2 regions of the Mycetohabitans rhizoxinica HKI 454 genome follow, and region 1 is predicted to be linked to the other one. Evidence: riboswitches for the same ligand, from Rfam matches in the RefSeq annotation. Region 1 holds a riboswitch; the other holds the start of a gene.
The links. Region 1 has a riboswitch for thiamine pyrophosphate ahead of RBRH_RS04680 (FAD-dependent oxidoreductase). Riboswitches for the same ligand answer to the same signal wherever they lie in the genome.
Positions count from the first base shown of each region.

Region 2: linked by a shared signal. The riboswitch ahead of thiC (phosphomethylpyrimidine synthase ThiC) and the one ahead of RBRH_RS04680 (FAD-dependent oxidoreductase) in region 1 are both predicted to bind thiamine pyrophosphate.

Region 1 is NC_014722.1:1,004,369-1,012,180, forward strand. Features, by position in the region: gene RBRH_RS04655 (glutamate synthase-related protein) at 1-189, shown strand, start outside; gene RBRH_RS04660 (glutamate synthase subunit beta) at 299-1,765, shown strand; gene thpR (RNA 2',3'-cyclic phosphodiesterase) at 1,923-2,492, shown strand; gene RBRH_RS04670 (ABC transporter ATP-binding protein/permease) at 2,525-4,261, opposite strand; gene RBRH_RS19725 (hypothetical protein) at 4,286-4,576, opposite strand; TPP riboswitch at 4,621-4,758, shown strand; gene RBRH_RS04680 (FAD-dependent oxidoreductase) at 4,920-6,041, shown strand; gene thiS (sulfur carrier protein ThiS) at 6,052-6,249, shown strand; gene RBRH_RS04690 (thiazole synthase) at 6,318-7,175, shown strand; gene thiE (thiamine phosphate synthase) at 7,172-7,812, shown strand, end outside.
Region 2 is NC_014718.1:367,401-375,212, reverse strand. Features, by position in the region: gene RBRH_RS13595 (AAA family ATPase) at 1-962, shown strand, start outside; gene arfB (alternative ribosome rescue aminoacyl-tRNA hydrolase ArfB) at 990-1,391, opposite strand; gene RBRH_RS13585 (DMT family transporter) at 1,799-2,719, opposite strand; gene RBRH_RS13580 (glycine zipper 2TM domain-containing protein) at 3,178-3,390, opposite strand; gene thiC (phosphomethylpyrimidine synthase ThiC) at 3,506-5,437, opposite strand; TPP riboswitch at 5,518-5,624, opposite strand; partial or broken gene RBRH_RS21455 (hypothetical protein) at 5,759-5,824, opposite strand; gene RBRH_RS13570 (DUF1328 domain-containing protein) at 6,080-6,253, shown strand; gene RBRH_RS13565 (ferritin-like domain-containing protein) at 6,494-7,027, shown strand; gene RBRH_RS17890 (DUF2474 family protein) at 7,330-7,476, opposite strand; gene cydB (cytochrome d ubiquinol oxidase subunit II) at 7,476-7,812, opposite strand, start outside.

The DNA of each region.
Region 1 (7,812 bases):
GCGTTGCTCAAGGGGCTGATCGAGCGCCACTTGCAGTTCACCGGATCGCCGCGCGCTAAGGCGCTGCTCGAGAACTGGGATACGTCGCGGCGTCAGTTCGTCAAGGTGTTCCCAACCGAGTACAAGCGTGCGTTGGCCGAGATCGGCGCCAAGAAGAAGGCGGCGAGCGCGCCGAGCCTAGCGGCCTGATGGCTCGCGCATCGACGCGACTTTGGAGGCGCCGGCAAGCAAACGCACGATAGTCCCGCCGCGGTGTAGCGGGCTGCTCCCCTCAATATGCATTGGTTAAGAGAAGCTCATGGGCAAGGCAACCGGTTTTCTCGAATATGAACGCCGCCACGAGGCGTATGAACGACCACTGGAGCGTGTGAAGCACTGGAAGGAATTCACGCATGCGCTGACCGATGAGGACGCAAAGATCCAGGGCGCACGCTGCATGGATTGCGGCATTCCGTTTTGCAACAATGGCTGTCCGGTGAATAACATCATCCCGGACTTCAACGACCTTGTGTTTCACCAGGACTGGAAGCAGGCGATCGACGTGCTGCACTCGACGAACAATTTTCCGGAATTCACCGGCAGGATCTGTTCCGCGCCGTGCGAGGCCGCCTGCACGCTGAATATCAATAGCGATGCGGTGGGCATCAAATCGATCGAGCGCGCGATTATCGACAAGGCGTGGAACGAAGGATGGGTCGCGCCCCAAGTGCCCAAGCTGAAGACCGGTAAGAAGGTCGCAGTGGTGGGGTCCGGGCCTGCCGGGCTGGCCGCCGCGCAGCAGCTGGCGCGAGCCGGCCATGAGGTGACGGTGTTCGAGAAAAACGACCGGATCGGCGGCCTGCTGCGCTACGGCATCCCCGACTTCAAACTGGAGAAGTGGCAGATCGATCGCCGCATGCGCCAGATGGAGGCCGAAGGCGTGTCGTTTCGTACCGGCGTGTTCATCGGCAAGGAGCCCTTGCCGCCGTCGATCAACCATGCGGCGAAGGAAACTCTGTCGCCAAACGAATTGCGCGAACAGTTCGACGCAATTGTGATGGCGGGCGGTGCCGAAACGCCGCGTGACTTGCCGGTGCCGGGCCGCGAGTTGGCCGGCATCCATTTCGCGATGGAGTTCCTGCCGCAGCAGAACCGAGTCAACGCCGGCGACAAGCTCGCCGATCAGTTGCTCGCCAAAGGCAAGCACGTGGTCGTGATTGGCGGCGGAGACACGGGGTCGGACTGCGTCGGCACGTCGAACCGGCACGGCGCGAAGCGCGTCACGCAGTTCGAATTGCTGGCGCAGCCGCCGTACGAGGAGAACAAGCCTCTCGTGTGGCCATACTGGCCGATCAAGCTGCGCACGTCGTCATCGCACGAGGAAGGTTGCGAGCGCGATTGGTCGGTCGCGACCAAGCGTTTCGAGGGCAGCAACGGCAAGGTCGACAAGCTAATCGCTGCGCGCGTCGAGTGGAAGGACGGCAAGATGCAGGAAGTGCCCGGCTCCGAGTTCGAAATGAAAGCGGACCTGGTGCTGCTTGCGATGGGCTTCACGCAGCCGGCGGCAGCGATGCTCGATGCGTTCGCCGTTGACAAGGACCAGCGCGGCAACGTGCGGGCCGGCACCGACGGCGAGCGCGCGTATCACACGTCGGTCGACAAGGTGTTTGCTGCCGGCGACGTACGCCGGGGGCAGTCGCTGGTGGTCTGGGCCATACGCGAAGGCCGCCAATGCGCGCGCGCGGTGGATGCGTTCCTGATGGGGGACTCAGCGCTGCCGCGCTGAATTGAAGTTGTGCGCGGGCCGGCGCCGGTCCAGCCGGGCTGCGCGACGATGAGCCCACGAGCCGCAACGTTTGAGCCGCAACGTTTTATATGCGTCGCGGTTTTTTCGTCATCGGCTACCGTGTGCAGTAGGACGGCTTTGCCGTAAGGAATCGTCGATGGATGTCAGACTGCAGCGTTGCTTTGTCGCACTGATTCCCGATTCCGGCGCCCTCGATGCAATCGACGCGTGGCGCGCTCCATGGCGCGCCGGCCATATCGCAGGCGTCAGATGGATACCGCGCGAGCAGGTTCACCTGACCATACGATTCATTGGCGCGCTGACGCCGGATGGGGAAGCGTGCCTGATCAACGAATGGCCGACGCTGACGCCGGTGCCGGACGTGCTGCCCACCTCGCATGCCGCGATGCTGCCTAGCGCTAAGCGGGCGCGCGTGTATGCGCTTGAACTGATCAGCGCGCCGGCGTTCCTCGCGTGGGTGGCTCGCGTCGATGTGCTGATGGAGCGGGCCGGTGTGCCCGCCGCTGCGCGGCCGTTGCGGCCGCATCTGACCCTCGCTAGGCTGCGCGGCGATCCGCCTGCGTCGACGCGCGATTTCGAGAGGGTGCATCCCGTGCCGCCGTTGATTACCTTTGATACGCTGGTGTTGGTCAGCAGTACGCTGACGCCGGCCGGGCCACGCTACGCGAGGCTCGCAGCGGTACCGGCCGGGCGTAGCCTGCCGTGACTGCACTATGCGCGCGCGAGGCACAGCCGTCATCACGCTGCCGCACGTGAGTCATCGCGCACCACTTCGATCGTCTCATCGTGCATCGCTTGTACCGACTCCCGGTGCGCAACACTGACGATTGCCGCGTGGGCTAGACGTTGCGTCAGCACGTGGTACAGCGCCGCCTCAGTATCGAGGTCGAGCGCGCTGGTCGCCTCGTCAAGGAACAGGAAATCGGGCTTTTGCAACAGCACGCGGGCGATTGCCAGGCGTTGCTGTTCGCCGGGCGACAGCACGCGCTCCCAATGGTCGCTCACGTTGAGCTGATCGACTCGTTCGCCCAGCCGGCAGGCGCGCAGCACGTCGGCACAGTCCGCGTCGGTGAACGCGTCGGCCGTTGCCGGATAGCACAGCGCGCCCTTGAGCGTGCCGATCGGCACGTAGCTTTTCTGCGGCACGAACATCACGCGTGCGTTGACGGGCATCTCGATGGTGCCGCTGCCAAATGGCCACAGGCCGGCCAGCGAACGCAGCAGTGTGCTCTTGCCGGAGCCCGACGCGCCTCGTACGAGCACCCGCGAGCCGGGCGCGATTACAAACGAGCCAATCGTCGACAGCGGCGTGCCATCCGGGCGCAACAGCCGCAGCGCCTGCACGCGCAGTACCGTCGTATCGGCCATTCTCATATGAATGCCGCCGTGCTCGGTGGCCCGCGACGTCGACTCGAGCAACTGCGGCTGCGCCATGATGCGCTGGAATTCCTTGAGCCGGTTAATCACGGCGCGCCATGCGGCCAGTGTCGAATAGCTGCTGATGAACCATGAGAACGCGTTGCTGACGGTGCCGAACGCGCCAATTGTCTGCTGATAACCGCCGTAGCTGACCGCCTTCTCGAAGTATTTCGGCGCGGCGGCGATGAACGGGAACACGATGGCCAGTTGCGAATAGCTGACCACGACAATGTTCAGACGCCGCGTATAGCGCATGATCATCCGCCAATTGTCGCGAATGTGCCCGAAGACGCCTTGCAGCGCTTTCTCCTCGGTGCGCTCGCCTTCGTACAGGGCAATCTGGTCCGCATTCTCGCGCAACCGGATCAACGAGAAACGAAAGTCCGCTTCGACCCGTTGTTGTTGGTAGTTGATCGACACGAGCGGATGGTTGACGCGATGCGTGATGTACGAGCCGATTACCGCGTAGAGCAGGGCGGTCCACACCATGTAGCCAGGTATTGTCACATCGGTGCCGAACACGGTGAAGCTGAGTGGGCCGGCCAACTGCCACAGGACATGGCTGAACCACAGCAATGTGACGGACGTGGATAGGAAATCCAGCGAGAGCGCCAGCGTCGTGCTCGCCAGTTCCTGTAGGTCCACTGAAACCCGCTGGTCCGGGTTATCGGCAAGCTTGTCGCGCTCGATTCGATAGTACGCGCGGCCCGACAGCCACGCGTGCATGTACTGCGTGGTGAGCCACTGGCGCCAGCGGAATTCGAGCATCTGCCGGAAGTATGTGCGGTACGAGCCGAGCAAGATCATCGCCATCGCGATCGCGGTAAATTGCAGCAGCGAGTGCTTGAACACCGGATAGTTGTACTGCTGGATCGAGTCGAAGAACACGCGCTGCCATGTGTTGAACCACGCGTTGACCGCCACCATGGTCATGTTAATCGCGACCACGAGCGCGAGCAGTCCCCAGGCGATCCACTTTTCGTCCGACACCCAATACGGCTTGATCAGGCTCCACGTGGTAATACGTTCGTTGTTGCCCGATGCGGGTTGACTCATAGGGTTCCTCAACTGTAGGGTTCCTCAAATCGGTCCATTCACCGGCGCGCCGGTGCGTTGCACTGTCGCGAACGACGCGAACGACGCGAACGACGCGAACGACGCGAACGACGCGAACGACGCGAACGACGCGAACGACGCGAACGACGCGAACGACGCGAACGACGCGAACGACGCGAACGACGCGAACGACGCGAACGACGCGACGGTGACTGACTCGTGCCAGTGCGGATTGTTCCGACTACCGCTTAATTCCGGCTTAAGGCATGCGGTGGCGCGCGCTCCGGCAGCGGCGATTGCGCGACATTGTGCCAAAGCAACGAATTGCGGCTGGCGGCGGTTTTGTGATTTAATGGGCTTAGACGAAACAGGGGTGCTTTGCACGTTGATGTGCGTTTGCAAGTCGATGCGCGGCGAGTCGCGCAGTGCCAGGCTGAGAGAGTCCCTTTGCACCCGATCCGGGTAATACCGGCGCGGGAAGTTTTCGATTCTGTCCTGCCGTGAGGGAACGGACGTGCCTGCCGGCGCGCCACTGTGGTCAGGTTCCCGCACGTGAATCTCGCCGGTTTCGTCCTTGTACCCCGATTCCCGTACATAGGATTCGATTGCCGTGCCCCAATCCGACCCCTCTTTAGAAACCGCGTGCCACGCCGCGCCGATGCCCGATGTCGCCGTCTTGGGCGGCGGCTTGTCCGGTCGTCTCATTGCGTGGCGGCTCGCGCGCGCGGGCCATCGCGTCGCGCTGTATGAGCAAGGCGAGTCGAGCGGACGCAGTGCGGCAGCGTGGGTCGCCGCAGCCATGCTCGCGCCGCTGGCCGAAGCTGCTAATGCCGAGCCGTTGCTGGTGGAGCTGGGCGCCGCGTCGCTCAAGCGCTGGGCCGAATGGCTGCCGCAGCTGCCACAACCGGTGTTCTTCCAGCGCAACGGCACGCTGATTGTCTGGCATGCGGCCGATCGCGCCGAATGGCCATTGTTTGAGCAGCGCGTGCGTGTGAACGCGCCCGTGACGATGCTGCACGATGGCATCGTCGCACTGCACGGCGCTCAGGTCACGCAAGCCGAGCCGGCGCTTGGTATGCGCTTTCACGATGCGCGCCTGCTGCCCGGCGAGGGGCAACTGGATAATCGGCAGTTGCTGGCGGCGCTGGGGGCCGCGCTCGACGAGTTGCATGTGGACACGCACTGGCATACCTGCGTGCGCGAGGATGCCCTGCCTGCTGCCGGTCTGGTGATCGATTGCCGTGGACTGGGCGCGAAGCAGGCATGGCCCGGTCTGCGCGGGCTGCGGGGCGAAGTCGCGCGGGTCCATGCGCCGGGCATTGGTCTGAGCCGGCCGGTGCGTCTGCTGCATCCGCGCTATCCGTTGTATATCGCGCCCAAGCAGGACGATCACTATGTGATCGGGGCCACCGAGATCGAAGGCGAGGACATGTCGCCGGTGAGCGTGCGCTCGGCGCTCGAGTTGTTGTCGGCGGCCTATTCGCTACATCCCGCCTTCGGCGAGGGCCGGATCCTCGAGCTGAACGCGCATTGCCGGCCCACACTGCCGGACCATCGCCCCGCGCTGTCGTGGGATGGCGCGTCGGTGCTGCGCGTCAATGGCCTGTACCGTCACGGCTATATGATTGCGCCTGAGGTGGCGCACGAAGCTGTGGCGCTCGCGCACGCGTTGCTCGAGGCGCAGGTGCGCGATCCGGACGGCTTCGACGCGTGGCGTGCCGCCTCGCGCTGGCCGATGCTTTACCGTGCGGCTGCGCTGCAGCCGTGCTCGACTGACTGACGCATGAACCATGGATATCCAAATCAACAACCAGCCTTTCTCGTTGCCCGATGATGCGTGCCTTGCTGACGCGCTGGCCTCGTATGGTGCAGTGCCGCCGTACGCGGTCGCAATCAACGGCGAATTCGTGCCGCGCACACAGCATCCTGCGCGCGCGCTCACGCAAGGTGACCGGATCGACGTCGTAAAGCCTGTGGCAGGCGGATGACGCATCGGCGGCATGCCACGCGAGCCGACAATCTGGCCCATGGGTCACTGAAACTGACGGAGACAATGATGCATTCCCATTCCACCGCCGATGCGCTGATTCTGTACGGACAACCCTTTACAAGCCGGCTGTTGCTCGGCACTTCGCGCTATCCGTCGCTGCATGCGCTCGAAGCCTCGCTCGTGGCCGCGCAGCCCGCAATGGTCACCGTCGCGCTGCGGCGCCAATTGGCCGCGCAGGGCGACGCCGACGTTGGGTTTTTTGACGCGCTGAAGTGTCGGGGTGCTGCGCTGTTGCCCAACACCGCTGGCTGCCATGCCGTGAAGGAGGCGGTGACGACCGCGCAGATGGCCCGCGAAGTGTTTGAAACTGACTGGATCAAGCTTGAGCTGATTGGAGACGACTACACGTTGCAGCCGGATCCGGTCGGTTTGATCGAGGCGGCCGACATCCTTGTGCGGGACGGCTTTAAGGTGCTGCCGTATTGCACGGAAGACCTCGTTGTCGCGCGGCGACTGCTCGACGTCGGCTGCGAGGCGTTGATGCCGTGGGGCGCTCCGATTGGCACCGGCAAGGGGGTGGTGAACCCGTATGGACTCAAGCTGCTGCGCGAGCGCCTGACGGACGTGCCGCTGATCGTCGACGCAGGGCTGGGTGTGCCGTCGCACGCGTGCCAGGTGATGGAGTGGGGGTTTGACGCCGTGCTGCTCAACACGGCGGTGTCGCAGGCGGCGCGGCCCGAGGCGATGGCGCGGGCATTCGCGAGTGCGGTCGAGGCGGGTCGCGAAGCGTACTTGGCTGGGCCGATGCCGGAGCGCGACAGCGCGCATGCGAGTACGCCGGTGGTCGGCATGCCATTCTGGCACCAGGACGACTATCGCGCGCCGGAGGGCGCCGCTGTCCCGCCCTCGAATGAGCGGGCATGAGCGGCGCCTTCCTGCGGGAGCGCGAGGTTTTTTATCCGCCTGCGGATGAACTGCTGGAGGCGGCCGAGCGGATCCGCGCACGGTTGGGTGATTGGCCGCGTGCCAGCCAGCCGGTGCGGATCTGTCTCGCGCCGCCGCCGCAGCCGGGGCCCGGTGACGTGATCGTAGTGACCGATGTGCAGCCGCATGCGGCCGATACCGCGCGCTGGGTGGCTGCCGGCGCCACGGTGCTGGACGCGTCGGCGCGTGCCATGCGGTTGCATCAGGGTGATGCGGTCCGCACGTTGGAGGCCGCGCCGTGCGACGATTGGATCGCGGCATTCGCCGCGTTCCTCGATTGTGGCTGCGCGCCGCACGATGCGTTGTGCCTTGCCCTGGCGTGGCGGCAGGGCGACGAGTATGCGCAGGATCCATGGCCGTGTGATGTGTCGCGCTTTCCGCGCGTGCTGGGGTTGCCTGATGCGCCGGTGCAGCCGTTCGCCGCGTGCCCGGCAGCGCTCGGTCTGTATCCGGTGGTGCCGACGGCCGACTGGATCGAGCGGCTGCTAGCGCTCGGCGTGCGTACTGTGCAACTGCGCCGCAAGGTTGACGGGGCGGGCGATGCGGCGGATCCGCGCGCGTTAGCCGTGCTGCGGGC
Region 2 (7,812 bases), on a different replicon from region 1:
CCTCAGCGTCTGCACAGCGCGATCTGTTCGCCGACGACAATCCGGCGGTTGGGGCAGATATCGTCGAGCCAGCGCCGAACGACACGGCACGTGCGGCAGACGGTGCACAGCCTGCTGCGCTCGCCAATTGCGTCGTGTGGTTGCAGACCAACTATCGGTTCGGCCTCGATTCCCCGATCGGGCAGCTGTCCAGTGCAATTCGCGACGGCTCGCCTGCGGACGCGCTCGGCGTGCTCGATGCAGCAGACGATCGCGCGCCCGCACACTTCATCGATGACGGCGGGCCGGCAATCGGACACGCGGCACGCGACTATATCGCGCGGGGTTTCGCACGCTATGCAAATCTGCTGGCCGGGATGCTGCAGCGGTGTGAGTCACAGGCCGCTGCGCTGTTCGATGCGCTCAACGCATTCCGTGTGCTGTGCGCGGTTCGCGCTGGCCCGCATGGCGTCGATGCGTTGAACGAGTGGATCAGCGCTGAACTGCGTCGGGTTGCCCGCTTGCCGCTTGCACCGGCCGCCCGGTGGTTCGCTGGCCGTCCGGTCATCGTCACGCGCAACGACTATGCACTCGGCCTGTTCAATGGCGACATCGGCATCGCGCTGCCGGCCGGCGACGGCACGCTGCGGGTGGTCTTCGAACAGGGTGCCGGGCAGCGCCGGAGCGTGTCGCCCGCGATGCTGCCGTCGCACGAGACGGCATTCGCGCTCACGGTCCACAAATCACAGGGTTCGGAATTCGAACGGGCTGCGCTGGTGTTGCCGCCTACGTTTAGCCGGGCGTTGTCGCGAGAGTTGATTTACACGGCTGTGACCCGCGCGCGGGCTCAAATCACGATTATCGGCACGCGTGCGGTGTTGGCACAGGCCATCGGCACGCCGACCCGCCGCGATACCGGACTGTCGGCACGGTTACGATACGCTGAGGCGCGTGCACGGCGCGAAACAGCCTCATCACGATAAAGTCGCGGGCTTGTCGCGCCGTCGCGCTTAGTCGGTCACCGGCCGTCTGCCGGCCTTGACTTCGCCACGGCGCGTTTTCGTGTCGAGCCTGCGCCTCCGAGACGCCAGCGTCGGCTGGGTCGCCCGGCGGGGCCGGCGGGGAGTATTGGCGCGTTCGATTAGCTCGTGCAGGCGTGCGAGTGCCTCGGCACGGTTCAACTCCTGTGTCCGATAGGACTGCGCCTTGATCACGATGACCCCGTCGCGCGTAATGCGGTTGTCGTTCAGCGCGAGCAAGCGCATCTTGACCACCTCGGGCAGCGATGAAGACCGAATCGAGAACCGTAGGTGGATTGCACTGGATACCTTATTGACGTTTTGCCCACCTGCGCCTTGCGCTCGCACTGCCGTCATGGTGATTTCTTGGTCAGGAATGGCGAGTTTGTGCATAGTTTAGTGTCTGTCCGTACCAGCCCCAGCCGGTATCGCATCATGGACGCAGGTTTCGCTTCGCTTGCGCGTAATGCTGGTTGCTTGATGGACGGTCAGCATTTCTTTGGGTCGCAGCATTATGAATGCCTAGTTCGATCAGTAGGATTTTCTGGATTCTCGAACTGCTGCAGTAGGAGGCCCCCATTTTGCATGCCGAGGTCGGACGGTGCGTTCATCTGAGCTAGCCGGCTGTATCCGAGCGAATCCGCAGGCTCGAGGCTAGTGGCGTGATTGCCGGATAACGCATGCAAGTCTCAAACGGCGCGCCCCGAAACGTGCCCTTCAAAACGGTGCCCCCGTTCAGCAGCGGGCCGCGCGCAGCCGCAATAGGGTCTTGCCGCGGATTGGCGAGCTTGCGCCAGGCGCTACGATGCCTGCGCGCGTAACCGCTTGATGAAGCCGGCGGCGAGCGCGGTGCCAATCAGCACGACCCCGCATCCCTCGATCATCCGCATCGACACGGATTCCGCGAGGAACAGCGCACCCCATAGAATACCGAACACCGGTACCACGAACGTTACCGTCATCGCGCGAGCCGGGCCGGCCGTGGCCAGCAAATGGAAGTAGAGCCTGTACGCGATACCCGTGCACGCGACGCCGAGCGCCAGCACTGCGAGCCACGCATGCGTCGAGACCTGGGCGGTGGGCCAGCACCACGCGGCCAGCGGCAGCAGGGCGATGGACGCGCCGACCATGCTGCCGCACGCCACGGTTAATGGATCCACGCCGGACAGGTACTGTTTGGTGTAGTTCGCCGCCACGCCGTAGAGTGCCGTGGCACCGAGCGCCGCGCCTGCGGCGAGCGCCGTGGTTGTCGCCGGTACCGGCGTGCCGCTCGCGCCTACCGGTGCCGTAATCTGATCCCAAACCAGCAATACCACGCCCGCAAAGCCGAGCGCGAGCCCGGCGGTGCGCATGCTGCTGAGCCGGTCACCGAGCCAAACGAATGCGACCAGGGCACCCCACAATGGCGTTGTTGCGTTAATCACCGAAGTTAATCCGGCCGACAGCGTGAGTTCGGCGTAGGCAAACAGGCAAAATGGCACGGCTGAATTCAATACGCCAACGACGAACAATGGCCACCATTGGCGGCGCGCGCTATGCCACGCGCCGGCTAAACCCTTTTGTGCCACCAGCAACGTGGCTAGGAACACCGCGCCGATCGAGACGCGTAGTGCCATCAGTGGTGTGACGCCGAATTCGGCCACCCCGATCCGAATGAACAGAAAAGAGGCGCCCCACAGCGCGGCAAGCACAAGGAGATAAAGAAGGTTGCGGGCTGTCATAGGCAGAATTAACAAGAAGGCCTATCACTCTAAGCCCTGGCGGCCGCGCTGGGAATAGCGCTCCAATCGTTACGGCGGCAAATCGTTATGGCGGCACTTTGCTTATGGCTGAGTGGTTTAGCTTGGGGCGAGGCAATGGATCTGCGCAGCCCATAGCGTGGAGAAGAGCGCGGCTAGCCCGCGCGGTCATGGTGCGATCGAATGCTCGGTCCACGGGGCCGCAATGAGCAGAGCAAGCCATCCGATGGTGGGCGTGCAGCAGATAGCAAGGGGTGCTGCGCACCCCGGCGCGACGTCGGGTAGGCACGCCGCCTCGTAAGCGTGACGGGCGTGACGGAGTCCGCGTGCGTCCGGATGAGCGACCAAGGGACAGCCGGCGGCGCGTTGGTAGAAGTGCCGCCGGCTGGGCCGTTCTGCCGAGGCTCACGCGAGCCGTGGCCCTGTCGCGCGACGAAGCGTTACTTGCCGACCTGATTGCCGATGATGCCGCCGACAGCTGCGCCGCCCAGCGTCGACAGCGCGTTGCCGCCGACTGCCGCGCCAGCGACGCCGCCCACGCCCGCGCCGATCGCAGTGTTGCGCTGGCGCGTGGTCATCCCGTCGCACGCCGCCAGGCTCGTCAGCAGCGCGGCGCTGAGCGCCGCAGCGCCGATACGCTTGACCGAATTCATGATCGTGACTCCTCGTTGTGTTGATTGCCGACCTAATTCGATAGTACGCGATCAATACGTTTTAAGACGTTGCGGCTTTGTAGGCGATTCGTCGCTTTTGTAAGCAGATGTTACTTTACTGCTTTTGGTAGATCTCGGCGCCCGACTGCTTGAACTCGATCGCCTTGACTTCCATGCCCTTGCGCAGCGCCTCCACTTCGCCGACACCTTGCTTCTCGGCAAACTCACGCACGTCCTGCGTGATCTTCATCGAACAGAAATGCGGGCCGCACATCGAGCAGAAGTGGGCAACCTTTGCGGAATCCTTCGGTAGTGTCTCGTCGTGAAATTCGCGCGCCTTGTCCGGGTCGAGTCCGAGGTTGAACTGATCCTCCCAACGGAACTCGAAGCGGGCCTTCGACAACGCGTTGTCACGTATCTGCGCGCCGGGATGCCCCTTCGCAAGGTCGGCGGCGTGCGCGGCAAGCTTGTACGTGATGATGCCTTCTTTGACGTCGTCTTTGTTCGGCAACCCCAAGTGCTCCTTTGGCGTCACGTAGCACAGCATCGCGGTACCAAACCAGCCGATCATCGCCGCGCCGATGCCCGAGGTAATATGGTCGTATCCCGGTGCGATGTCGGTAGTCAGCGGCCCGAGCGTATAGAACGGCGCCTCGTTGCACCACTCCAGCTGCAAGTCCATGTTTTCCTTGATCAACTGCATCGGCACGTGTCCCGGACCTTCAATCATTGTCTGCACATCGTGCTTCCATGCAATCTGCGTCAACTCGCCCAGCGTCTTGAGTTCGGCGAGCTGCGCCTCGTCGTTTGCATCGTAGATCGAGCCTGGCCGTAACCCGTCGCCCAGCGAGAAGCTCACGTCGTACGCCTTCATGATCTCGCAGATGTCTTCGAAATGCTCGTACAGGAAGCTTTCTCGGTGATGGGCAAGACACCACTTGGCCATGATCGAGCCGCCGCGCGAGACAATCCCCGTCATGCGGCTCGCAGTCATCGGTACATAGCGCAGCAGCACGCCGGCATGAATCGTGAAGTAATCAACGCCTTGTTCAGCCTGCTCGATCAGCGTGTCGCGGAAGATTTCCCAGGTCAGTTCCTCCGCCTTGCCGTGAACTTTCTCCAGCGCCTGGTAGATCGGCACGGTACCAATCGGCACCGGGCTGTTGCGGATGATCCACTCGCGCGTCTCGTGGATGTTCTTGCCGGTGGACAAGTCCATCACGGTATCGCCGCCCCAGCGGATCGCCCACGTCATCTTGTCGACTTCCTCGCCGATCGATGACGTGACAGCGGAGTTGCCGATGTTTGCATTGACCTTCACCAGGAAGTTGCGGCCGATGATCATCGGCTCGGATTCGGGATGATTGATGTTGGCCGGAATGATCGCGCGACCGCGTGCGACTTCGTCGCGCACGAATTCGGGGGTGATTTCGCGAGCCTGGGTGCCACTGAATGCCGCCGCGCCGAATGCGTTGCCACGGTGCTGCCGACCGATCAGCTCGGCCAGCTTGGCGCCTTGTGGTCCGCTAGCGCGCAGACTTTCCAAATACTCGTGGCGACGCTGGTTTTCGCGGATCGCAATGAACTCCATTTCCGGCGTGATGATGCCGCGGCGCGCGTAGTGCATCTGGGTCACGTTGGCGCCCGCCTTGGCTCGCCGCGGCGCGCGATGCAGGCCTGGGAAGCGGAGGTGCGCGGTGTCCGCGTCGGCCGCGCGGGCCTGGCCGTACTGGCTCGAGAGCCCTTCCAGCCGCTCGGTGTCGCCGCGTTCCTCGATCCAGGCCTCGCGTAGCGCGGGCAGGCCGGCGCGAATATCGATCCTGACGTCGGGGTCGGTATATGGGCCGGATGTGTCATAGACCGTGATGGGCGGGTTTTTCTCACCACCGAAGCCGGTCGGCGTGTCGGCCTGGCTGATTTCGCGCATCGGAACCCGTAGGTCAGACCGGGAGCCGGTCACATAGATCTTGCGGGAATTCGGCAGCGGCGCGATCGCGGCATCGTCCACGCGCGCGGACTCGGACAGAAACTTTGGATTGGCAACCATTGAATGTCTCCTGTGGGCAAGGGCAACGGAACACGGGAGACCGGAGAAGCGGCGGAGCGGGGCGGATGCGGCGACATCATTGATCGACCCCGGACGCTTCCCTGCGCTGGCATTACCCAGATCAGGTTCAAAGGGTGTTTCTCACCCGCTTGACGACGGTGCGCAAGCAGGACCCCCGCGTAGCAGGGTCAAGATACACCGGTTCAGGGGCGTTGGCAACCGCCGTCCGTGACGTTGACACCGCTGTCTGAAACGTGTGTCAAGCGTCTCGCGCATCCGGCGCACGACTTCGACAGCCAGGCGAATGCGATTCTTGATGGATCCACCCCAGCGATCGGTGCGGCGGTTAGTGCGTGGACACAGAAATGAATTGAGCAGGTAACTCACCCAACTCCAGCGGTTTTAGTAAATTGGGGTAAGGCTTACTCATTGTATGAAAGAAAGTGGCGGCCTCGCTTGTCTGCGCACCCTATACCGGTACGTCGTGCCCCCTTTCGGTAAACGGCGCTAAACCCTTGGTTTTAGGGGGCGACGTGTTGTCGGACGGAGCGTTGCCGGGGCAGCGGGCGCCAATTCTGGCATGCCTATTGCTATAATTGCACTCGTTGCCGAATTTTGGCACTTGCTATGGAGGTCGCAATCATGTTGAGGTGGGCGTTATTCTTTGCGATTGTCGCCATTATCGCGGGATTGCTTGGATTCAGCGGCATTGCCACGGGCGCGGCAGCGATTGCGAAGTTCCTGTTCTTCGTCTTCCTCGTGCTGTGCGTGGTGTTCCTGCTGTTCGGCATTTTTGTCGCAAAGAAGGTTACCTAGCCGTCCCACGCAAATGCCGGGCGTGTCGTGCGCGTGGATAAAGAGGCCGCGTTGCTGCACGATGCAGGGTGTTCTTTCTTCTTGTCGCGACCGTGATGGTCCGTGCATCGAAATTAACTGGCTTGGCCACGCGCGGCGCGCAAACTGCGCGAAATTTTATTTTACGTTTTCGCTGTCATGTTTGTCGTCAGTTGGCTGATCGACGTGACGAGGACATGACGGTCACTCATGGAGGTTGCAATGACAGACACCTTTAGACTCGACTTAGAAACAATCCGCGAGCGCGCTCGCCAGCATATGGACGAGGGCCCCGTGACGTCGACCTACAGCGCGGATCGCGACACGATTCTAAAGCTGCTCAATGACGCGCTGGCCACGGAGTTAGTCTGCACGCTGCGCTACAAGCGGCACTATTTCATGGCAAAGGGGATCAACTCGGAAGCGGTGGCCGACGAGTTCGCGCAGCATGCGGCCGAGGAGCAGCAGCATGCGGATCAGCTGGCGCAGCGCATCGTGCAGTTGGGCGGGGCGCCCGATTTTGCGCCGGCCGGGCTGGCCAGCCGCTCGCACTCCGAGTATGTGGAAGGCGAGACGCTGACCGAGATGATTCGAGAGAACCTGGTTGCGGAGCGCATCGCGATCGATACCTACCGAGAGATCGTCAAGTACATTGGCGACAAGGACCCGACCACGCGCCGCATCTTCGAGGAAATCCTGGCGGTCGAAGAAGAGCACGCTGACGATATGGCCGATTTGCTCGCGGAGCGCGCCTAACGCGCCGGCCGCTTCACGCGGCCTGCGCACGTCGCTGGCCGCCGCGCCAATGGACCACGCCAACCAGCGCGGCGGCTAGCGCAGCATCGCGGCATCGAACACGGCCCGTGAACTTTGCATAGTGGACGGTGCTATCCGCGACCCGCGCGGGCTGGCAGGATGCCGAGAAGCAGGCACTCAATGAGTAGGATGTCGAAAAGCAGGCCGTTCAAATAGCAGCGTGCTCATGATGGCGTCGAGCGCATGGCTGCGTTCAGCGAGCGCCGCGATCTGCGCTGCGAGCGGCGCGGCTGCTGGCCAATTCAGGCGGACAACCCGGCTGCGTGCATCGCGAGGCGCAACACACCAGCGACAACGGCCAGCGCGGCGACGCTAGCCGTCCACAGCGCGATCAGCCAAGCTAGTCGCGTGGCCCAGGTCGGCACGCGGTTTCGAGGGGGTTTTTGCATTAATGGTAGTGCTCGCCAGGGCGTACCTTGCCCCGGAACACATAGTATGACCACATTGTGTAGCCGAGGATGAACGGGATGATGAACAGCGTGCCGAGCAGGGTAAAGCCCTGACTCTGCAACGGGCCGGCTGCGTCCCAGATCGACAGCGATGGTGGCACGATATTCGGCCAGATGCTGATTGCCAGCCCGGTGTAGCCCAGGAACATCAGCGCCAGCGCGCACAGGAACGGACCGGCGTGCGGCGCGTGGCTCAGCGAGCGTTGGAGAGCATAAACGCAAAGCAGCACCAGCAACGGGACAGGGCAGAACCAAAGCAGGTTGGGCAGCGTAAAC